Regions from separate parts of the Paracoccus aminophilus JCM 7686 genome, predicted to be linked through region 1. Evidence: riboswitches for the same ligand, from Rfam matches in the RefSeq annotation. Region 1 holds a riboswitch; each other region holds the start of a gene.

Region 1 (5,457 bases):
GCCCCGCAGCAAGGCTTTTGCGATCGACCGGGCACAGGATCTCGACCCGGCGGTCGCGCAGGGCCAGCGGCGCGGGCGCGGCCTCCCAGATGCCCTGACGGATCGAGGTGGTTTCGCTGAGGTAATCGGGCAGCTCGCCCCGGTCGATGCGCTCTTGATGGCGGGCGCGGGCAATCATCATAGCGTGCAGGCGCAGCCCGAAACGGGCTTGCAGCGTGCCGACAAAAGCCAGCGCCTCGGGTGTCAGCACCCGCCCCGCTTCCGGAGCGGCGCGCAAGACGATGGGCAGGCTGGTCTGGGCAGAGCGGTCAAGCGGCATGTCATCCTCCGACGGTTCAGATCCGGTGATTCAGATCATGATGTCACCTTAGTAATGTCACTTTGACTTCGCATTATTCTCTTGAAATAACCGGGTGCTATCGTGTGTAGTGTCACGCGTCAGAGCGCGGTTATGTAAGGTTTGTAAGATGAGTCAGCGCGGCGAGAAGCTGATAATCGGCCAAAGGCTTCGGGTTTTGCGCCAGTCTTTGGGGCTGACGCAGGCGCAAATGGCGAGCGAACTTGGGATCTCGCCGAGCTATATCACCCTGATCGAAGCCGATCAGCGCCCGGCCTCGGCGCGGCTTTTGATGAAGATCGCCGAGGTCTATGATTTCAATATCTCCGAGCTTGCGCCCTCGACCGACACCCAGCTTGCCGCCGATTTCTCGGCCGCGCTGAAGGATTCGGCGCTGGGTCTGGCGAGCCTGCCGCGCGCCGAGATCGCGGCGGTGCTTCAGGCCTCGCCGCGCCTTGCGGCGGCTTTCGTGCGGCTTCATGACAATCACCGCGAAACGCTTTTGCGCGAACAGGCCGATCTCAACCCGCTGACCGACCGCGACAAGGTCGAGGCTTTGGCCGATCCGACCCGCCCGGTCGATATGGTGCGGCGCTGGTTCTACGAGCGGCGCAATCATGTCGATGTGCTCGATCATGCCGCCGAGGCTTTGGCCGAAGAGCTGGCGCTGCACCGCAACGAGCCCCATGCTGCGCTGACCGCCCGGCTGACCGCGCAGGGCATTCGCGCGCGCATCGTGCCCTCGCGGGTGATGGGCAGCCAGCTGCGCCGCTTCGATCTGCACCGCCGCGAGCTGCTGCTCTCCGAGCTTTTGCGTCAATCGAGCCGCCGCTTCCAGATCGGCACGGTGCTGGCGACGCTGGAGCATGGCGATTTGATCGCGCGGCTGGTCGATGAGGCCGGGCTTGACGATGCCGCCGCGCGCGCGCTTTTGCGGGTCAGCCTTGGCAATTACTTCGCCGCCGCGCTGATCATGCCCTATCGCCGCTTTCTCGCCGCCTGCGAGGCCGAGCGCTATGATGTCGAGGCCCTGAGCTATAAATTCGACACGAGTTTCGAGCAGACCGCCCATCGCATGTCGACGCTGCAACGCGATGGCGCGCGCGGCATTCCGTTCTTTTTCGTGCGCGTGGACCGGGCGGGCAATGTCTCGAAACGCTTCAGCGCCGGGCGCTTTCCCTTCTCGCGCTTCGGCGGCACCTGTCCCTTGTGGAATATCCATTCCGCCTTCGAGCGCCCCGACCGCGTCCAGACGCAGGTCATCCGGATGCCCGAGGGCGCGACCTATTTCTCGATCGTGCGCACCGTCACCCGCGCGGGCGGCACCTATAGCGCGCCCGCGCAACGGCTGGCGATCGGGCTCGGCTGTGACATCGCTTACGCGCCGCGGCTGGTCTATGCCGATGGCATTGATCTCGCCCATAGCCGCCCGGTCGATATTGGGCTGAACTGCTATCTCTGCGAGCGGCCCGATTGCTCGGCCCGCGCCCATGCCCCGGTCAACCGCCGCCTGCGCGTCAATGAGCGCGAGCGCAGCGTGGCGATTTTCGAATTCGAGACCGAGGAGAGCGGCCCGAACGCAAGCTAAAGCCTGCGCGCTTTTGCCGTCGTTTTGCTGACTTGCGCAGCCGGGATAGCATCGCTACGGAAGGGCGTCGGTTTCCGTAAGGAATTGAAAGGGAATCCGTCACGGGCTTACCCCCGTGAACCGGAACTGCCCCCGCAACTGTAGGCGGCGAGGCCCTGCACAAGACCACTGTGACGCAGGTCATGGGAAGGTTGCAGCGGCTTGTGACCCGTCAGTCAGGAGACCTGCCGACAGGTGTAACTTTAGCGACCCGGGCGGGGTGTCCGGGAAGGTGTCGGATGAAACCTCTGTGCTGGGCCTTTGGGCCAATGAGATTCCGCAGGCGGCCCTTTGGGCTTGCCGTGCCTTCCCTCCGGTCTTCGGTCGCATCCATGACCGGAGAGTCTCATGCAATCTAAATCGCTTTTCGCGGCGCTGCTGGTGTCGGTGGCCTGTGCCGCGCCCGCCTTTGCCGAAACCAAATATCCGCTTGAGCTGCGCAATTGCGGCGTCGATGTCCGCTTTGACAAGGCGCCCGACAGCGTCGTCAGCGTCGGTCAGGCCGCGACCGAAGTGCTCTATTCGCTGGGTCTTGCCGAGAAGGTCACCGGGACCTCGGTCTGGTTCACCGAAGTCCTGCCCGAGTTCAAAGAGGCCAATGCCAAGATCGAGCGTCTTGCCGACAATGATCCGAGCTTTGAAAGCGTGGTCGCCAAGCGTCCGGGTCTCGTCGCGATCCAATATGAATGGCATATCGGCCCGCAGGGTATCGTGGCGACGCGCGAGCAGTTCGGCGATCTCGGCATTCCGACCTATATCCTGCCCTCGGATTGCACCGGCAAGGACAACACCGTCGGCTCGGACGGCACCCGGACCGAGATGTTTTCGATGGCGCCAATCTATCAGGGCGTGACCGAGCTGTCCGAGATCTTTGACGTGCCCGAGCGCGGCACGGCGCTGGTCGAGGGGCTCAAGGGCCGCGAAGAGGCTGCGATTGCCAAGGCCAAGGCGCTCGATCTGAAAGACAGCTCGGCGGTCTTCTGGTTCTCGTCGGCGGAAATGGACATCGACCCCTATGTCGCCGGTCGCAAAGGCCCGCCCGCTTACATGATGGAGGCGCTTGGCCTGCGTAATGTCGTCGAAAGCGACGAGGAATGGCCGGTGGTGAGCTGGGAGACCATTGCCCGCGCCAATCCCTCGGTGATCGTCGTGGCCAAAATGGACCGCCGCCGCTTCGAGGCCGATGATGTCGAGAAAAAGCTCGCCTTCCTCAAATCCGATCCGGTCACCAAAGAGATGGATGCGGTCAAGAATGACCGGATCGTGGTGATGGATGCCCATGCGATGGATCCCTCGATCCGCAATGTCTCCGCGCTTGAAACGCTTGCGGATGCGCTGCCGCAGTTCGGCCTGAAATGAGCCGGACCGCCAGCCCGCGCAGGCTGTTCGTCTCGGTCACGCTGGTGGCGGCGGCCGGACTGGCGGTGCTTTTGCTGGCCATTCTCTCGGGCACGGTGATCGGAGAGGCGCCTCTGCCGTTCTCGACCGTGCGCGAGGTTCTCGCGGTGCGGCTTTTCGGGGCGAGCCATGTGCTTGATCCGATCGACGCCGGGATCATCTGGGCCTATCGCCTCCCCCGCACCCTGGTCGCCGCCGCCTGCGGCGCGGCTTTGGCTTTGTCGGGGCTGGTGCTGCAATCTCTGGTCCGCAACGCTTTGGCCGATCCCTATCTGCTCGGCGTCTCGGCCGGCGCCTCGACCGGCGCGGTCGCGGTCACCATTCTGGGCGTCGGCGGCGGGATGCTGGGCATTTCCGCCGGGGCCTTTACCGGTGCGATGCTGGCCTTCAGTCTGGTCGCGCTGCTGGCCCGCGCGGCAGGCGGAGGGCCTGCGCAGATGGTACTGGCCGGGATTGCGGGATCGCAGCTTTTCAATGCGCTGACCTCGTTCTTCATTGCGAAATCTGCCAATGCTGAACAGGCACGCGGCATCATGTTCTGGCTTTTGGGCAATCTCTCGGGCGTGCGCTGGCCTGATGTCTCGCTGGCCGTGCCGGTGGCGGTCTTGGGCTTTGTCGTCAGCCTGATCCATGCCCGCGCACTGGATGCCTTTGCCTTCGGCTCGGAATCCGCGGCAGCCCTTGGCGTGCCGGTGCGCCGCGTGCAGCTGGTGCTGATCGGCGCGGTCACGCTGATGACGGCGGTCATGGTCAGCCTTGTCGGCGCGATCGGCTTTGTCGGGCTGGTCATCCCCCATGCGGTCCGCTTTCTGGTCGGCGTGCGCCATTTCCGCCTGATCCCGGCAACCGCGCTGACCGGCGCGGTCTTCATGATCGCGGCGGATATCGTCTCGCGCAGCCTGATCGCGGGTCAGGTCGTGCCGATTGGCGTCGTCACTGCTTTGGTTGGCGCGCCGGGTTTTGCGCTGATCCTTGTGCGCAACCGGGTGCGGATGTGAGGGGCGCGCGATGAAAATCGAAGCACAGGGTCTCGGATGGCGCAGCGCCGGGCGGTCGATTGTCTCGGGCGTCGATCTGGCGCTTGAACCGGGCGAGACCTTTGGCCTGATCGGGCCGAATGGCTCGGGAAAATCGACGCTGCTGCGGCTGATCGCGGGGCTTTTGCCGCGCGCCGAGGGGCAGGTCCGGCTGAACGGCACACCGCTTGGCCAGATGGCGCGGCGCGACATTGCCCGCAAGATCGCGTTGGTCTCGCAGCATGTCGACACCGCCGAAACCCTGAGCGTGCGCGATGCGGTCGAACTGGGCCGCACGCCCTGGCTCTCGGCCTTTTCGCCCTTTGGCGCGCAGGACCGCCAGATCGTCGCGGCCGCGCTCGAGGCGGTTGAGATCACCCATCTGGCCGATCAGCTTTGGCCCTCGCTCTCGGGCGGAGAGCGTCAGCGCGTCCAGATCGCCAAGGCTTTGGCGCAATCGCCCGAGCTGTTGATCCTCGATGAGCCGACGAACCATCTGGATATCCACCATCAGCTCTCGCTGCTGTGGCTGGTCGGCGGGCTAGAGATGACCGTGGTGATGGCGCTGCACGATCTCAATCAGGCGATGGGCTGCGACCGGGTCGGGGTCATGCAGGGCGGACGGCTGATCGCCTGCGGGCGGCCCGCCGAGGTGATCTCGCCCGAGCTTTTGTCCTCGACCTTCCGTGTCGCGGCCTCGTGTCTCACCGATCCGCGCGACCAAAGCCTGCTTTACCGCTTTCATATTCTGGAGAACGACCGATGAAATATGCCTTTTTCGCGTTCGCGCTGATGACCGCCCCGGCCTTCGCCGAGGTCCATGAGGTCAAGATGCTGAACCGCAATGAACAGGGCTCGATGATTTACGAGCCGCAATTCCTGCGCATCCAGCCCGGCGACAGCGTGAAGTTCCTCTCGAGCCAGCCCGGCCATAATGCCGCGACCATCGAGGGCATGTTGCCCGAAGGCGCGACCGCCTTCAAAAGCAAGATCAACCAAGATTTCGAGGTCAGTTTCGAGGTGCCCGGCACTTACGGCATCAAATGCTCGCCCCATTATGCGATGGGCATGGTGATGCT
Region 2 (5,457 bases), on a different replicon from region 1:
CCTGATCTATATGCCGACCTGGCTGTCGGATGAGCTGGGCGTCGGCAAGGAAGCGGCCTTCCTGAGCGCGACGGTGACGCTTTTGGCCTATCTTTGCGCGATTTTCCTGATGGGGCGGTTGTCGGACCGGATTGGTCGCAAGCGGATCTTGCTGCTGTGCTCGGGGCTGTTCATGGTGGCGACGCTGCCTTTGTTCAGCGTGCTCTCGTCGGTCGATTACACCGGCATGGCGAGCGGTGGCTACCTGCTGATCCTCGCGGTTCTGTCGCTTTTTGGCATCCTCTTCGCGATGAATGGCGGCACGCTGGCGACCTTCCTGTGCGAGCTTTTCCCGACCCGCGTCCGCTTCTCGGGCTTCGCGCTCAGCTATAACTCGGCGAATGCGCTGTTCGGCGGCACCGCGCCGCTGGCGGCGACCTGGATCGGCGGCTTTATCGGCGCGGCCTATGCTCCGGCCTGGCTGCTGACCATCGCCGCCGCGATCACCTTTGTTTCCATCATGTTCAGCCGCGCCGGAGCCCCCGGCGCCAAGCTGGAAGACTGACCTCGACCCGAAAGGACCCCCTTATGAGCGCTACTTATGACGCTGGCCGCCTGAACCTGCCCTTCGTTGGCATCTGCACCTTCGGCAAGAATCCCTATGTCGCGGATTGGTCGAAGATCGACGCCGATGTTGCCGTGCTGGGCGCGCCCTTCGATTTCGGGACGCAATACCGCGCAGGCTCGCGCTTTGGGCCGAGGGGCGTGCGCGAGGCCTCGACGCTCTTCAGCTTTGGCCATGGCGGCGCCTATGACCACGAAGACGACGCGACCTATCTGACCTCGGATGTGCGCATCGTCGATATTGGCGACGCCGATATCGTCCACACCGATACCGCGAAAAGCCATGCCAATATCAAGACCGGGGTCGAGGCGATCCTGAATGCCGGGGCCTTCCCGGTGGTGATCGGCGGCGATCATTCGATCAACATCCCCTGCATCGAGGCCTTCGCGGGGCGCGGCGACATCCACATCCTGCAAATCGACGCCCATCTCGATTTCGTAGACGAGCGTCACGGCGTGCGCACCGGCCACGGCAGCCCGCTGCGCCGCGCCTCGGAAAAGGACTATGTCACGGGCATGACCCAGGTCGGCATCCGCAACGTCTCGTCGACGGCGCGCGATGGCTATGAGGCGGCGCGGGCGGCGGGCTCGGATATCCTCTCGGTGCGTCAGGCGCGCAAACTGGGGGCCGAGGGGGTGATCGACCGCATCCCGGAGGGCGCGCGCGTCTATGTCACGCTTGATATCGACGGCTTCTGCCCCTCGATCGCGCCCGGCACCGGCACGCCCTCGCATGGCGGCTTCCTCTATTACGAGGTGCTCGAAATGCTGCAGGCGGTGGCGCAACGTCACGAGATCGTCGGCATCGATCTGGTCGAGGTCGCGCCCGATTACGACCATGGCGATGTCACCTCGGTTCTGGCGGCGCAGGTGCTTCTGAACTTCCTCGGCTTCGTCTTCCACGCCCGGGCGCAGCGCACGCAAAGCTGATATGCTGCGGCGTCACAGCGATGGCGCTTGAAACCGAATCCGCAAGATGCGAGAGGGGGCCCAACGGCCCCCTTCTTCTTTTCCGGCCACCAGTTTTCCCTACATTTCAAGCAAAACTCAGCAAAGTCAGATGGCTTGGCGGGCATCGTTGCCTATATACCATATGTTGACATTTCTGTGGCGGTGGTGTCCATTGGTTGTGTTCTGGTTCTTGAGTCGGGCGAAAGCTTGAGGAGGGAAAAAGAGGGAAGCTGGTTCAAGCCAGCGCTGCCCCCGCAACTGTAGGCGGAGAGCGAAGCCAAAGAGGTCCGGGGGCTGCCACCCCTAGGGATCGGCCGAGCCGTGACCCGTGAGTCAGAGACCTGCCAGGACAGGAAAAAGACTTAACCGTGCGGTGGGCGCGGGACCTTTTGATATCCGTCGCGGTGCGCTTCGACGGTGGTCCCTTCGCCTCTCGTGCCATGCCTAGGGACAAAAAATGACCATCACCGTCTACTCCAAACCGGCTTGCGTGCAGTGCACGGCCACCACCCGCGCGCTCGATGCAAAGGGCCTGTCCTATCAGGTGGTGGACCTGACGGAAGACGCGGCTGCCATGGAGAAAGTGGTGGCGCTTGGCTATCGTCAGGCCCCGGTGGTGATCGCGGGTGAAGAGCATTGGGCCGGGTTCCGTCCCGACATGATCGGCCGCCTGTCGTAAGGAGCCCGCCGCGCCGTGCTGGATCTGGTCTATTACTCCTCGCGCTCGGGCAATACGGCCCGCTTGGTGGAGCGGCTGGGCCTTGGCGGCGCGCGGATACCCCTGTCGCCTGCCGAGCCGATGCCCGAGCCCCGCGTGCCCTATGTGCTGGTCCTGCCGACCTATGCAGACGGGCAGGGGCGGGGCGCTGTCGCCAAGCCGGTGATCCACTTCCTGAACGACACCGCCCGCCGCGCCTTGTTGCGTGGCGTCATCGCCGGGGGAAACCGAAACTTCGGCTCGACCTTCGCCCTTGCGGGCGATGTGATCGCACAAAAATGCAACGTCCCGGTGCTCTACCGCTTTGAGCTTTCCGGCAATGAAACCGACATCGCCCGTATCCGCGCGGGCCTAGCAGAATTCCGGGGGATGGAATGCTCGACAATGGCGTGAAGGCCGAACTCGATTATCATGCGCTGAACGCGATGCTGAACCTCTATGACAATGAGGGCAACATCCGCTTTGACGCCGACCGCAAGGCGGCGCATCAATATTTCCTCCAGCATGTGAACCAGAACACCGTGTTCTTCCACTCGCTGGACGAGAAGCTCGATTATCTGGTCGAGGAAGGCTATTACGAGGCCGAGGTTCTGGACCAATATTCCAAGAACTTCATGCGCCAGATCTGGGACGAGGCTTACCGCAAGAAGTTCCGCTTCCCGACCTTCCTCGGCGCGTTCAAATATTACACCTCCTATACACTGAAGACCCGCGACGGTCAGCGCTATCTCGAGCGTTATGAGGACCGCGTCGTCATGGTCTCGCTGGCGCTGGCGCGCGGCGATGAAAAGCTGGCGACCCGCTTCATGGATGAGATCCTTTCGGGGCGCTTCCAGCCGGCAACGCCGACCTTTCTCAATGCCGGGAAGAAATCGCGCGGCGAGCTGATTTCCTGCTTCCTGCTGCGCATCGAAGACAACATGGAATCGATCGGCCGCTCGATCAACTCGTCCTTGCAGCTCTCGAAGCGCGGCGGCGGCGTGGCCTTGATGCTGACCAATATCCGCGAATCCGGCGCACCGATCAAAGGTATCGAGAACCAGTCCTCGGGCGTCATCCCGGTGATGAAACTGCTGGAAGACAGCTTCTCCTACGCGAACCAGCTTGGCGCGCGTCAGGGTGCGGGCGCGGTCTATCTGAACGCTCACCACCCCGATATCCTGCGGTTCCTCGACACCAAGCGCGAGAACGCCGACGAGAAGATCCGCATCAAGACGCTGTCTTTGGGCGTGGTCATTCCCGATGTGACCTTCGATCTGGCGAAGAAGAACGAGGATATGTATCTCTTCTCGCCCCATGACGTGCAGAAGGTCTACGGCGTCCCCTTCTCGGAAATCTCGGTCACCGAGAAATATCAAGAGATGGTCGACGACAAGCGCATCAAGAAGAAAAAGATCAACGCCCGCGCCTTCTTCCAGACGCTGGCCGAGATCCAGTTCGAGAGCGGCTATCCCTATATCATGTTCGAAGACACGGTGAACAAAGCCAACCCGATCGACGGGCGCATCACCATGTCGAACCTCTGCTCGGAAATCCTGCAGGTCAATGAGGCCTCGGAGTTCAGCGAAGATCTGAGCTATTCCAAGATGGGCACGGATATTTCCTGCAACCTCGGCTCGCTGAATATCGCGGCAACGATGGACGGCCCGGATTTCGGCGCCACCGTCGAAGCGGCAATCCGCGCGCTGACGGCAGTGTCGGAAATGTCGGCAATCGAATCCGTCCCCTCGATCCGGCGCGGCAATGACGAGGCCCATGCGGTCGGTCTTGGCCAGATGAACCTGCACGGCTTCCTCGCCCGCGAGCGCATCCATTACGGCTCGCCCGAAGGCGTCGAGTTCACCAGCGTCTATTTCGCCGCCATCGCCTATCACGCGATCCGCGCCTCGAACCTGATCGCGCGCGAAAAAGGCGAGACTTTCAAGGGCTTCGAGAAATCGAAATATGCCGATGGCTCGTTCTTCGCAAAATATACCGAACAGGACTGGCTGCCGGTCTCGGAGGAGGTCGTGCGCGTCTTTGACGGCATCGAGCTGCCGACCCGTGAGGATTGGGCCGCGCTGAAGGCGGATGTGATGGCGCATGGCCTTTACAACCGCAACCTGCAAGCGGTGCCGCCGACCGGCTCGATCAGCTATATCAACAACTCGACCAGCTCGATCCACCCGATCGTGGCCAAGATCGAGATCCGCAAGGAAGGCAAGATCGGGCGCGTCTATTATCCGGCGGCTTTCATGAACAATGAAAACCTCGAATATTACCGCGACGCCTATGAAATCGGCCCCGAGAAAATTATCGACACCTATGCGGCGGCGACCGAGCACGTCGACCAAGGCTTGTCGCTGACGCTGTTCTTCCCGGCCGAGGCCACGACCCGCGACATCAACAAGGCGCAGATTTATGCGTGGAAGAAGGGGATCAAGACGATCTACTACATCCGCCTGCGCCAGACCGCGCTGGAAGGCACCGAGATTCAGGGCTGCGTGTCCTGCTCGCTCTGAGCCACGTCATGACGCCGGGGGCTGTCTGCCCCCGGACCCCTGAGGATATTTTGACATGAAAGAGGGGTTCTTCGGATGAAGGATCAGATTCTCCGCGCGCCGCTCAAGGCGATCAACTGGAACCGTCTGGACGATGACAAGGATCTCGAGGTCTGGAACCGTTTGACGGTGAACTTCTGGCTGCCGGAAAAGGTGCCGCTGTCGAATGACGTGCAAAGCTGGGCGACCTTGCGCCCCGAAGAGCGCGAGTTGACGATCCGGGTTTTCACCGGGCTGACGCTGCTGGATACCGTCCAGAATACGGTGGGCGCGCCGTCGATGATGCCCGATGCGGTGACGCCGCATGAAGAGGCGGTGCTCTCGAACATCGCCTTCATGGAGGCGGTGCATGCGCGCAGCTATTCCTCGATCTTCTCGACGCTGTGCCTGACGCCCGAGGTGGATGCGGCCTTCCGCTGGTCGGAAGAGAACCAGCATCTCCAGCAAAAGGCTCGGCTGATCCTGCAGGAATATAACGTCGGGGCCGATCCGCTGAAACGCAAGATCGCCAGCGTCTTCCTGGAAAGCTTCCTCTTCTACTCGGGCTTCTATCTGCCGATGTATTGGTCGAGCCGCGCCAAGCTGACCAACACCGCCGACCTTATCCGCCTGATCATCCGCGACGAGGCGGTGCATGGCTATTAC
Region 3 (5,457 bases), on a different replicon from region 1:
CCGCCCGGTTGGCATGTCGCGGGGCTCTCATCGGCCCGCGCGCCCGGTCCGGGGCCGCATCCCTTCGCGCAGTTTTTCGCGCCCGAAGAGCGCGCGCTCAGGCAAGATCTGCGCGACGCAATCCTCAACGGTCAGCCCCTGCCCGAGGCGCCCGCAACCCTCCTCCGCGCCATCTTGCGCGAACTCAGCTGGAGCCATCCCGCGCTTATCCGTCCGCTCGCCGAGCGCTACGACCCGGCGCTTTTCCTCAGCCTGTGATCCCGGCTGCGGCCAGCATCCCGTCGAGATCGAGATGCGCCTCAAGATGGGCCGCCAGCGCGTCCAACACCGCATCGACCCGCGCCTCATAGCTCAGATCCGAAACCGCGCCAAAGCCCGCCAGATAGGCGGCGCGAAAGCCGTCATCGCTGAAAAGCCCATGAAGATAGCTGCCCTCGACCCGGCCGCTCGCAGAGATCGCACCCTCATCCTGCCCGCCGATCCGAGCAAAGGGCCGCGCGCGATCCGCGCCGGTGGTGACGCCCAGATGAATCTCATAACCTTTGAGCGCGCGCCCGCTGGCCAGATGCACGCCGGTCACCTCGCGCAATGCCTTGTCGCCTTGCAAGACGGTCTCGACCTCCAGCAGCCCCAGCCCGGTTGAGCTGCCCGGCGCGCCCTCAAGCCCCTCGGGATCATGGACCGCGCGGCCCAGCATCTGATAGCCGCCGCAGATGCCAAGGATGCGCCCGCCGCGCCGGTGATGCGCGAGAAGGTCGATGTCCCAGCCCTGCGCGCGCAGATAATCGAGATCGCCCCGCGTCGATTTCGAGCCCGGAATGATGACCAGATCGAGATCGCCGGGGATCGGCTCGCCGGCGCGGATCGCGACCAGATCGACGCCCGGCTCGGCCGCCAGTGGGTCGAGGTCATCGAAATTCGCCACCCGCGAGAGCACCAGCCAGCCGATGCGCAATCCGCTCCCCACGCGGCGCGTCGGGATGTCCTGCGCATCCTCGGCGGGCAGAAGATGCGCCTGCTCGAAGGCCGGCAGGACGCCGAAACCGGGCCAGCCGCTTTGCGTCGCGATCATCTGATAGCCATCGGCAAACAGCTGAGGATCACCGCGAAACTTATTGATAACGAAACCTTTTATGCGCGCGACATCGGCATCCGCGATCACCGCTTTCGTGCCGACGATCTGCGCGATCACGCCGCCCCGGTCGATATCGCCGAGCAGAAAGACCGGCACGCCTGAGGCCTCGGCAAAGCCCATATTGGCAATGTCCGTCGCCCGCAGATTGACCTCCGAGGCGCTGCCCGCCCCCTCGACCACCACGAGATCATGGGCGGCCTCAAGGCGGCGATAGCTCTCCATCACCCGCCCCATCAGCTCGGCCTTCATCGCCCAGTAATCGCGGGCGCGAAACGTGCCCAGACGGCGGCCTTGAACGATCACCTGCGAGCCCATCTCGCTTTCGGGCTTGAGCAGCACCGGGTTCATATCAGTATGAGGCGCCAAGCCCGCCGCGCGGGCTTGCAGGGCCTGCGCCCGGCCGATCTCGCCGCCATCAGCGGTCACGGCGGCATTGTTCGACATATTCTGCGGCTTGAAGGGCGCGACCGAGAGCCCGCGCAGGCGCAAGGCGCGGCAGATCCCCGCCACGACCAGCGATTTCCCGACATTCGAGCCGGTCCCCTGAATCATCAACCCCGCCATAACCGCGCCTTAGAATTCGATGCCCGGCTGGGCCTTGATCCCCGCGCGCCACGGGTGTTTCACCACCTCCATCTCGGTCACGAGATCGGCGATCTCGATCAGCTCGGGCTTGGCATTACGGCCGGTCAGAATGACATGGGTCATCTCGGGTTTTTCACCCTGCAGGAAGGCGCAGACCTCGGCGATATCGAGGTAATCATTGCGCAAAGCGATGTTGATCTCATCGAGCAGCACCAGCCGGATTGCCGGATCGCGGATCAGCTCCTTGGCCTTATCCCAGCCCGCCTGAGCCGCCGCAATGTCGCGAGCGCGGTCCTGCGTTTCCCAGGTGAAGCCCTCGCCCATCGTGTGGAACTGGCAGAGATGGCTGAAATGCGTGGTCAGCAATTTGCGCTCGCCGGTCTCGCGCCCGCCCTTGATGAACTGGACGACCGCACACGGCATCTCATGGGCAATGGCGCGGATCACCATGCCAAAGGCCGAGGACGACTTGCCCTTGCCCGGCCCGGTGTGAACGACGATCAAACCCTTCTCGCCCTGCCGCTCTTCCATGATACGGTCGCGCGCTGATTTTATCTTCTTCATCTTTTCAGTATGTTCTTCGTCACTTCTCATAATCCGAATGAACCTTCTGATCGGCAGGAATTGGAGGCTTTGGCGCAGGATACGCCCTTCTGGCCTACGCCGGGTTCAGACCTTCTGACAAGGGCCTTCCTGACTGCCGCGCCTTGACTTGCCCCCGCTCTTGCCGCCATCAAGGGCGCGCAATGGTTCCTGTGGCGACGCAGGCTAAGAGGGAATGCGCCAAGGCCCCGCCGACCGGATCGGTCCCAAGGCCCCAAGCGCAGCCGCCCCCGCGACCGTGACCGGAGAGCCTCTCCACCGCCACTGGCCCCCGGGCCGGGAAGGCCGGAGAAGCGAGGGCCAGACCCGCATCCGCAAGCCGGGAGACCTGCCATGCGAGATAACCGAAGATGCGGCCGGGGTGCGCTGCGGACGGATGGTATGGCCCCGCCTGCCCGCCGCCCTTGTCCCCTCCGCGAGATCTGAAAGGCCGCGCATGGAGGCGACGCTTTACATCTGCCAGACCTGCCGCATGGGTGCGCCCGTGCCCGATGACGGCATCGTCCCCGGCGAGCGGCTGCTCTCGGCCATTCAGGCCGAAGCCCTGCCCCAAGGCATCCGCATCGAGCCGGTCGCCTGCCTTTCCGCCTGTTCGAAAGGCTGCGCCGTGGCGCTTGGCCGTCCCGGTTCCTGGACCTATGTGCAGGGCGGCATCACCCCCGAGGACGCCGCCGAAGTCCTGACCATGGCCCGCCAATATGCCGAAAGCGCCGAGGGTGTCGTGCCCTGGCGCGAACGCTCGGCCCTTTTCCGCAAGAACACCATCGCCCGCATTCCTCCCTTTGCGCTGACCAAGGACACGCTATGACCTCGCTTGCCAAAACCCCCGTTACCGTTGTCACCGGCTTTCTCGGCGCCGGGAAAACCTCGCTGATCCGCCATCTGATCGCCAATGCCGGGGGCCGCCGCCTCGCGGTTCTGGTCAATGAATTCGGCACGGCCGGCGTCGATGGCGAGATCCTGAAATCCTGCGCCAGCGCGGATTGTCCGGAAAACAACATCGTCGAACTGGCCAACGGCTGCATCTGCTGCACCGTCGCCGATGACTTCCTGCCCGCGATGGAGCGTCTGCTGGCGCTGCCCGAAGCGCCCGATCACATCCTGATCGAAACCTCGGGGCTGGCGCTGCCGAAGCCGCTTCTGAAAGCCTTCGACTGGCCCGCGATCCGCTCGCGCATCACCGTCGATGGCGTCATCGCTTTGGCCGATACCGAGGCTTTGGCCGCCGGGGCCTTCGACGAGGGTGAGACCGAGGGGACCGAGCATGACAGCCCGCTCGCCGAGGTTTTCGAGGATCAGGTGAACTGCGCCGATATCATCTTGCTGACGAAATCCGATCTTGCCTCGGATGCGGTCAAATCCGCCGCGCGCGAAAAGCTGAAAGAGATCGCCCATCGCGAACTCCCGGTGATCGAGATTGCCGAGGGCGTGATCGACCCGCGCGTGATCCTTGGCCTTGATGCCAAGGCCGAGGATGATCTGGCCGCGCGCCCCTCGCATCACGACGGCGCCGATGATCACGAGCATGATGATTTCGACTCGGTCGTGATCGACCTGCCCGAAATCACCGATCCCGCCGATCTGGTCGCCCGGATCGAGCGGCTCGCCCGCGACCAGCATGTCCTGCGCGTCAAGGGCCATGTCGCGGTTGAGGGCAAGCCGCTCCGCCTGCTCGTGCAGGCCGTCGGCGCGCGCGTGCGTCACCAATATGACCAGCCTTGGTCGGGTCCGCGTCGCTCGCAGCTTGTGGTCATCGCCGAGCATCACGATATTGACCCCGAGGCGATCCGCGCCATTCTGCTGGGGTAATATGCACGTCATCTTTCGCGAAGCCGGCGGGCTCGAGGACAGCGCCACGCCGCAAGATCTCGGCCAGACCCCTGCCGATCTTGTGGTGCTGTCCTTTTCAGACAGCGATCTCGCCGATTTTGCGGAAGGCTGGCGGCGCGGGCGGGCAGATTTGCCCGGCTTGCGCCTCGCGCCCTTGGCGCGGCTGACCCATCCGGTCTCGGTCGATCAATATATCGAGGCGACGCTCATGGGCGCGCGCTTCATTCTCGTGCGGCTTCTGGGCGGGCAAAGCTATTGGCCGCATGGGGTCATGGCGCTGCAGGATCTGGCGCGGCGACGAGGGATCGCGCTGGCCTTTTTGCGCGGCGACGGGCGCGACGATCCCGCGCTCCAAGGCTTCTCGACCGTTGCGCCTGCACTGTGGCAGCGGCTGAACCGGCTTTGCGCGATGGGCGGGCATCTGGCGGCGGGCGCGGCTTTGCGGCTGATGGCGGGGCTGGAGGCTGAAGATCCGGCGCCCTTGCCCGAGGTCGGCTGGCTTGGCGCGCCGCCCGAGGGCAACTGGATCGCGATCCCCTTTTACCGCTCGTGGATGCTGGCGGGCGATACCGCGCCGATCGAGGCTTTGATCGCGGCTTTTGCCGAACGCGGGGTGACGGCGCGCGGGATCTTCCTACCCTCGCTCAAATCCCGCACCGCGCAGGATTTTCTGAAAGCCGCCTTTGCCGCGCATCCGCCGCAGGCGATTATCAACACAACCGCATTTTCGACCCAAGATGCGGATTGCGCCCTGCGCTCTGGTCCGCCGGTCTTTCAGGCTGTGCTTTCGACCGCCGAGGCGCGTCTGTGGGAGGAAAGCAGCCGCGGCCTTTCGCCCGCCGATATGGCGATGCATGTCGTGCTGCCCGAGGTCGATGGCCGCATTCCCGCGCAGATCATCTCGCTGAAAGGCGCCGCCGCACCCGATCCCGATCTGCAAATCGCCGTGCCACGCCACACCCCTTTGCCCGAGCGGATCGCGGCTTTGGTGGATCGCGTCTTGGGCTGGACCGCGCTGCAAAGCGGCACACCGCCTCTGGCGATTGTGCTCTCGACCTATCCCGGCAAGGCGTGGCTCGATGCCCATGCCGTCGGGCTGGATGCTTGTCTCTCGGCCGAGGCGATCCTGCGCGATCTGGGCCAGTCCCCCGCGCCCCTCGCGCCCCGCCTGCGCCAAGAGGTGATCGACTGGCCGCTCGCCGAATATCTGGACGCTTTGGCCGAGCTACCTGCGCCGCTGCGCCAAGCCCTGCATGATCATTGGGGCGCGCCGGAAACCGACCCCCAGATCACCGGGCAAATGC
Region 4 (5,457 bases), on a different replicon from region 1:
GCGGGCTGATCTCGGGGATGTCAGAGCGCGAGGCCGCAGGCGAGGCCGCCCGTGTCGTCGTGCGCAACGGCGGGCGCATTCAGGCTATCGGAGCCAATCACGGCGCGACGATGGATGTCGATTATCGCTTCCCACTGACCGGCTCATCAGCCGATACCCCGGCCCCCGGTGACATGGTGCGCGGCACGGTCCACGCGGCCTTTTATCAGGGCTATTACCTCGACCCCGGCCGCACCGCTGTGCGCGGCCATGCCAACCCCGAGCAACGCCGCCTGATCACGGCGACCGCCGAGATCGTGCAGCACCTCTCGGCAATGATGCGTCCGGGCACCCGGCTTCTCGATGTCGCGGCCGAGGGCGATCGCATGACAGCCGCCTTCGGCGGCGATGTCTCGGCCATCATGAAAAACTTCCCCTTCTTCGGGCATGGCATCGGGCTCTCCTTCGAGCAGCCGCGCATCTCGACCAGCATGTCCCTGCCCGAGGATATCGTGGAAGAGAATATGGTGTTCGGGGTCGAGGCCTTTCTGGCCCTCGACGGCATCGGGTCGGCCTTCGTCGAGGACATCATCATCATCGGCAAGGACGCAAACGAACTGCTGACCCGCTCGCCCTACGAATATTGAGGTAAGCGGCGGATCTGAACCGCCCCGCCGCGTCGCCGTTTTGACGCAAGCTGCGGGGGATCTTAGAGCGCGATCTGCGGGGCAAGCACCTTGCGGATCGCCTGCCCGTCGCGTCCCGGCGGCGTGCCGAAGAGGCGGCGATATTCGCGGCTGAACTGCGACGGACTTTCATAGCCGATGGAATAACCGATCCGGGCGACATCGGCGCTGTCGGAAAGCAGCAGCCGACGCGCCTCCTGCAGCCGCAGCTGCTTTTGATACTGCACCGGCGTCATCGCCGTCACCGCCTTGAAATGGCGGTGAAACGTCGCCGGGCTCATCCCTGCGAGATCGGCAAGCCTGCCCACGTTCAGCTGCTCGGTAAAGCTGTCCCGAATGCAGGCAATCGCCCGGCTGATCCGCGCCATATGGCTGCCCGTGAGCCCGATCTGGCGCAAAGCCGCCCCCATCGGGCCGTGCAGCAGCAGCCAGGTGATCTCGCGCCGGATCAGAGGCGCAAGGATCGCAATGTCGCGGGGCCGGTCGAGAAGCGCGAGCAGACGGCAGAGCGGATCAGCGAGCTCTGGCCCGAAATCATGCACGGTCAGCGCCGCAGCTGGCGGGGCATCCGCCGCATCTTCCATCTCCAAGAGGAGATCAGAGATCGTCGCGGGATCGAGCGCGAGGCTGAAAGCCAGATAGGGCCGCTCGGGCGTCGCCCGGGTGATCTCGGCGCGGATCGGTACCTCCATCGAGGCGATCAGGCATTTTCCCGCATCATAGCGATAGGCGCGCTCGCCGAGCATACTGGTCTTGGCGCCCTGCGCCACCACGCAGAACGAGGGGCGGTAGACGCCATGGATCGGGCTGGTCGGCGCGGAAACCTCGGTCAAAAGCAGCCCGTCGATCGGCGTTTCGCGGCCATGCGCACGCCATTGGCGCGCAATCAAGTGTCGCAGCGGGGCAAGATGGTTGTTTTCCATAGATGGCACTCTAGGCCGCTGTGACGCAGGACGCATCTCGAAATCCGCGCAGATGAGAGGATCGTGCAAGGATTTGCGAGGATCAGCGTCGCGGGATCCGGCAGGGCCGCCCTATCTTTGTCTCACCCCGGCGGCACTCGGCCCCGGCGTGACCTCCGACAAGAAGGAATATCCCATGCGTTACCGCACTCTTGGCCCGAGCGGCCTTCTGGTTTCCGAACTCTGCCTCGGCACGATGACCTTTGGCGGCTCGGGGGGCATGTGGGGCCAGATCGGCCAGCTGCAACAAGACGAGGCCGATGCTCTGGTCAAGGCCGCTGTCGATGCGGGCATTAATTTCATCGACACCGCCAATGTCTATGCGGGCGGCGAGAGCGAGCGCATTCTCGGTCAATCCATCCGCAACCTTGGCATTCCGCGCGATGATCTGGTGATCGCGACTAAGGTCCTCGGCGTCATGGGCGAGGGTCCGAATGCGCGCGGCGCCTCGCGCGCCCATATCATGGCCGAGGCCAAGGCGAGCCTTGCGCGGCTGCAGATGGATCACATCGACCTCTATCAGATCCACGGCTTCGACCCGCTGACCCCGATCACCGAAACGCTCGAGGCGCTCGATACGCTCGTGCGGCAGGGCCATGTCCGCTACATCGGCCTGTCGAATTGGGCGGCCTGGCAGATCGTCAAGGCGGTTGGCATTGCCGAGGCGAGGAAGCTCGCGCCGATCCTGTCCTTGCAGGCCTATTACACGCTGGTCGGGCGCGATCTTGAGCGCGAGATCGTGCCGATGCTGCAATCCGAAGGCATTGGGCTGATGGTCTGGAGCCCGCTCGCCGGCGGCTTCCTGTCCGGCAAATACAGCGACGGCACCAGCTCGAACGAAGGCCGCCGCGCGAGCTTCGATTTCCCGCCAGTCGATCTGGAGCGCGGCGATGCCGCGATTGCCGTGATGCGCGAGATCGCGGCAGCCAAGGGCTGCACCGTGGCGCAGGTCGCTTTGGCCTGGCTGCTGCATCAGCCGGTGGTGACCAGCGTCATCGTCGGCGCCAAGCGGATCGACCAGTTGCAAGACAATATCCGCTCGACCGAAGTGACGCTCGACGCCGAGGATCTGGCCGCGCTCGACGCCGTGACCCGGCTGCCTGCGGAATATCCGGGCTGGATGCTCGAGCGCCAATCGCAATATCGCGCCTCCCATCTGCCGCAAAAAGGCTGACGCCCCTGCCGCGTCCCGCCCGATAAGCAGGCGGGGCGCGGCAGTCTTCAACCTTCGGGAAGCGACCCCGAGACGCCCCATTGGTCTTGAAACACAGCAGATCCGAGGGCGCGTCGCCTGTCCCAACCGCGCGCCTCGAGCTCGGGGCGATCGAAGAGGTCGCGCACCTTGCCCAGACACAGATAGGCAACCGGCGTGACATGATCGGGCAGGCCAAGGATGCGGCGCAGGTCGCTTTGGTGCAGGATGCTGACCCAGCCGACGCCGACCCCTTCGGCGCGCGCCGCAAGCCAGAGGTTCTGCACCGCGCAAACCGTCGAATAAAGATCCGTGTCATTGTCATGCGTGCGCCCCAGAACCACCGGGCCGCCGCGCCTGCGATCACAGGTCACGCAGATATTGAGCGGCGCTTCAAGAATGCCCTGCAACTTCAGCTTGCCATATTGCGCCTGACGCGGGCCCTCGAACAAGGCCTGCGCCTCGGCATTGGCGCGCTCGAATGCGGCACGGATCGCGGCGCGAACGCCTTTGTCCCGGATGAGAATGAAATTCCATGGCTGCGACAATCCGACCGAGGGCGCGGCATGGGCGGCGGCCAGAATCCGGGTCAGCACGCTGTCGCTGATCGCGTCCGGCAGGAACTCGCTGCGGACATCGCGCCGCTCATGGATGGCGCGGTAAACCGCGTCGCGTTCGGCCTCGGAGAATTCTCCGGCCGGTTTCAAAGCTTCTGGTCGCATGACATATCCCCTGCCTGACAGACCTGCAGCGCCGCCGCCGTCCGTGCGGAGACGCCCGTTTCGTCTGGCCGGTCTTCTGACTTGGCTTCGCTCCGCAGCGGCGCCTTCCCGGTTTGCACCAGTGGCCTTGCCGCCCAGTCCACCTCACAGCGTTGGGCACGTCACGGATTTCAACCGTGTTCCCGATTATCCACGTTGGTTTGCAACGGGCACCAGACGCGCGGCAGCTAATCTCAATTGCGCCCAAGGTGCAATGCTCCAGACTGTTTCGACCTTCTTCGGAACTTCGTCGTCCAGCATGATCACCTCCTTTTCTCGGGTGATCGCCGCATCACTAAGCCATTCATCTATTAAAACCTATGGTCTTTACACCGCTTACGCGACGACTGCCGCCCCGCGGGGCCGGTGTTTCTGGATCGGTTTCCATGACATGCGCCTTCGGATCGGGCGGGCCGTGGCCTGCCGCTCTGTTCGGGCCCTATTTATCTACTCGCTCCATATCCGGGATAAAGATGGCGGATCTGCGCAACAGATGGGACGAATTGGACCCGATGCTCGATCACTTTGGCGATGTGCTGGCCTTCGTTCGCCTGGCCGATACCGCAAGCTTCACTCAAGCCGCCGAAAAGCTCGACCTGACCCGCTCGGCGGTAGGCAAATGCATCACGCGGTTGGAAACGACCGTTGCCACAAGGCTGATCCGCCGCACCACGCGCAGCATCACCCTCACCGAAGAGGGGCGGCTTTTCGAGGGTCACGCCCTGCGCATCCTGTGCGAGGTGGATGATGCCGAGGTGACTTTGGCCGAGCGCAATCAAAGCCCGAAAGGCTGCCTGATCCCGGTCTTGCAAGAGCTCACGCGCGAGGAGGCGCCGATCTGCGCCGTCTATCCGATCCGCCGCCATGTCTCGTCCAAGGTGCGGCGCTTCATTGCGATGATCCCCGAGGCATGGCCCGGCCAAGCGCCATGGGACGCAGATGGCCATGCGCCAGCGACCGGCGCGATTGGCCTGATGGCTCAAGCTTAAATAGCCACTTCACACCCAAAGCGACAAATCGTTGAGATTAATTCAACCTTGGGTAACATTCATAGACTTCACAGTGGCTTAGGTCGGACATAGACTGCCTCGAAGTGACGATTCGAGTGAGGACTTGACCCCATGACCGTAAGGATTCCGCAATCTCAGGCATTTCGCTGCACTCGGGAAAACGGGGCGTCGAAATGGCCGGAACGCGGCAGCGAGGTCCGTCGCGGCGACATCATTCTCCCGAAGCTTCGTCCGAGCTTCAAGATCAAGCCCGACCAGCCGGTGTTCACCATCGGGTCCTGCTTTGCGCGAAACATCGAAAGCGCGCTGAAAAACCGTGGCTATTCGGTTCCGGCCTTCGAATACCGCCTTCCGAAGGAAGAGCTCTACGGCGTCACCCAGCAGCAATCGGGTTTTCTGAACAAATACACGCCGCAATCCATGTTGCAGGAAATTGCCTTTGCCTTTGGGGATACCGACGGCTCGGAATATCTGATCGAGGTTCAAGGCGGGTGGATCGACGGCCAATGTCACTCGAACAAGCCGGTGTCGCTGGAGCGCGCATTGGCGCGGCGGCAAGAGGTGCGCGATCTCTACCGGACCGCGATCAAGGACGCCGGACTTGTGATCATCACATTCGGCTTGATCGAGGCATGGTGGGACCGCGCGAACCAGAATTACCTCAACGCCACGCCCTATCCGTCGATGATCAGTGCCCATCAGGAGCGGTTTGATTTCGAGATCCTCGATCCGATCGACGCGATCAATTGCGCAACGAAAACCGTCGAGCTGATCCGCGAACATGGCGGCGCGGACACCAATATCATGGTGACCGTCTCTCCCATTCCGCTTCAGCGCACCTTTGCCCCCGATGACGTGCTGACGGCA

What was found. A riboswitch is a leader RNA that binds a small molecule or an ion and turns the genes downstream of it on or off. The one in region 1 is predicted to bind cobalamin.
Region 2: another riboswitch for cobalamin. It lies ahead of nrdH (glutaredoxin-like protein NrdH); the one in region 1 lies ahead of JCM7686_RS21980 (ABC transporter substrate-binding protein).
Region 3: another riboswitch for cobalamin. It lies ahead of JCM7686_RS05830 (DUF1636 domain-containing protein); the one in region 1 lies ahead of JCM7686_RS21980 (ABC transporter substrate-binding protein).
Region 4: another riboswitch for cobalamin. It lies ahead of bluB (5,6-dimethylbenzimidazole synthase); the one in region 1 lies ahead of JCM7686_RS21980 (ABC transporter substrate-binding protein).

The regions. Positions count from the first base shown of each region.
Region 1 covers NC_022044.1:132,228-137,684, reverse strand. Annotated here, with positions in the region: gene JCM7686_RS21990 (malate synthase) at 1-319, opposite strand, end outside; gene JCM7686_RS21985 (helix-turn-helix domain-containing protein) at 468-1,925, shown strand; cobalamin riboswitch at 1,977-2,171, shown strand; gene JCM7686_RS21980 (ABC transporter substrate-binding protein) at 2,313-3,323, shown strand; gene JCM7686_RS21975 (FecCD family ABC transporter permease) at 3,320-4,360, shown strand; gene JCM7686_RS21970 (ABC transporter ATP-binding protein) at 4,371-5,144, shown strand; gene JCM7686_RS21965 (pseudoazurin) at 5,141-5,457, shown strand, end outside.
Region 2 covers NC_022041.1:138,915-144,371, forward strand. Annotated here, with positions in the region: gene JCM7686_RS00705 (MFS transporter) at 1-544, shown strand, start outside; gene speB (agmatinase) at 568-1,533, shown strand; cobalamin riboswitch at 1,722-1,917, shown strand; gene nrdH (glutaredoxin-like protein NrdH) at 2,012-2,233, shown strand; gene nrdI (class Ib ribonucleoside-diphosphate reductase assembly flavoprotein NrdI) at 2,249-2,665, shown strand; gene nrdE (class 1b ribonucleoside-diphosphate reductase subunit alpha) at 2,647-4,773, shown strand; gene nrdF (class 1b ribonucleoside-diphosphate reductase subunit beta) at 4,849-5,457, shown strand, end outside.
Region 3 covers NC_022041.1:1,175,019-1,180,475, reverse strand. Annotated here, with positions in the region: gene JCM7686_RS05845 (hypothetical protein) at 1-258, shown strand, start outside; gene JCM7686_RS05840 (cobyric acid synthase) at 248-1,699, opposite strand; gene cobO (cob(I)yrinic acid a,c-diamide adenosyltransferase) at 1,709-2,314, opposite strand; cobalamin riboswitch at 2,450-2,673, shown strand; gene JCM7686_RS05830 (DUF1636 domain-containing protein) at 2,760-3,131, shown strand; gene cobW (cobalamin biosynthesis protein CobW) at 3,128-4,132, shown strand; gene cobN (cobaltochelatase subunit CobN) at 4,134-5,457, shown strand, end outside.
Region 4 covers NC_022041.1:1,419,695-1,425,151, reverse strand. Annotated here, with positions in the region: gene JCM7686_RS07095 (M24 family metallopeptidase) at 1-626, shown strand, start outside; gene JCM7686_RS07090 (AraC family transcriptional regulator) at 689-1,588, opposite strand; gene JCM7686_RS07085 (aldo/keto reductase) at 1,764-2,801, shown strand; gene bluB (5,6-dimethylbenzimidazole synthase) at 2,849-3,541, opposite strand; cobalamin riboswitch at 3,591-3,773, opposite strand; gene JCM7686_RS23910 (LysR family transcriptional regulator) at 4,054-4,569, shown strand; gene JCM7686_RS07070 (GSCFA domain-containing protein) at 4,702-5,457, shown strand, end outside.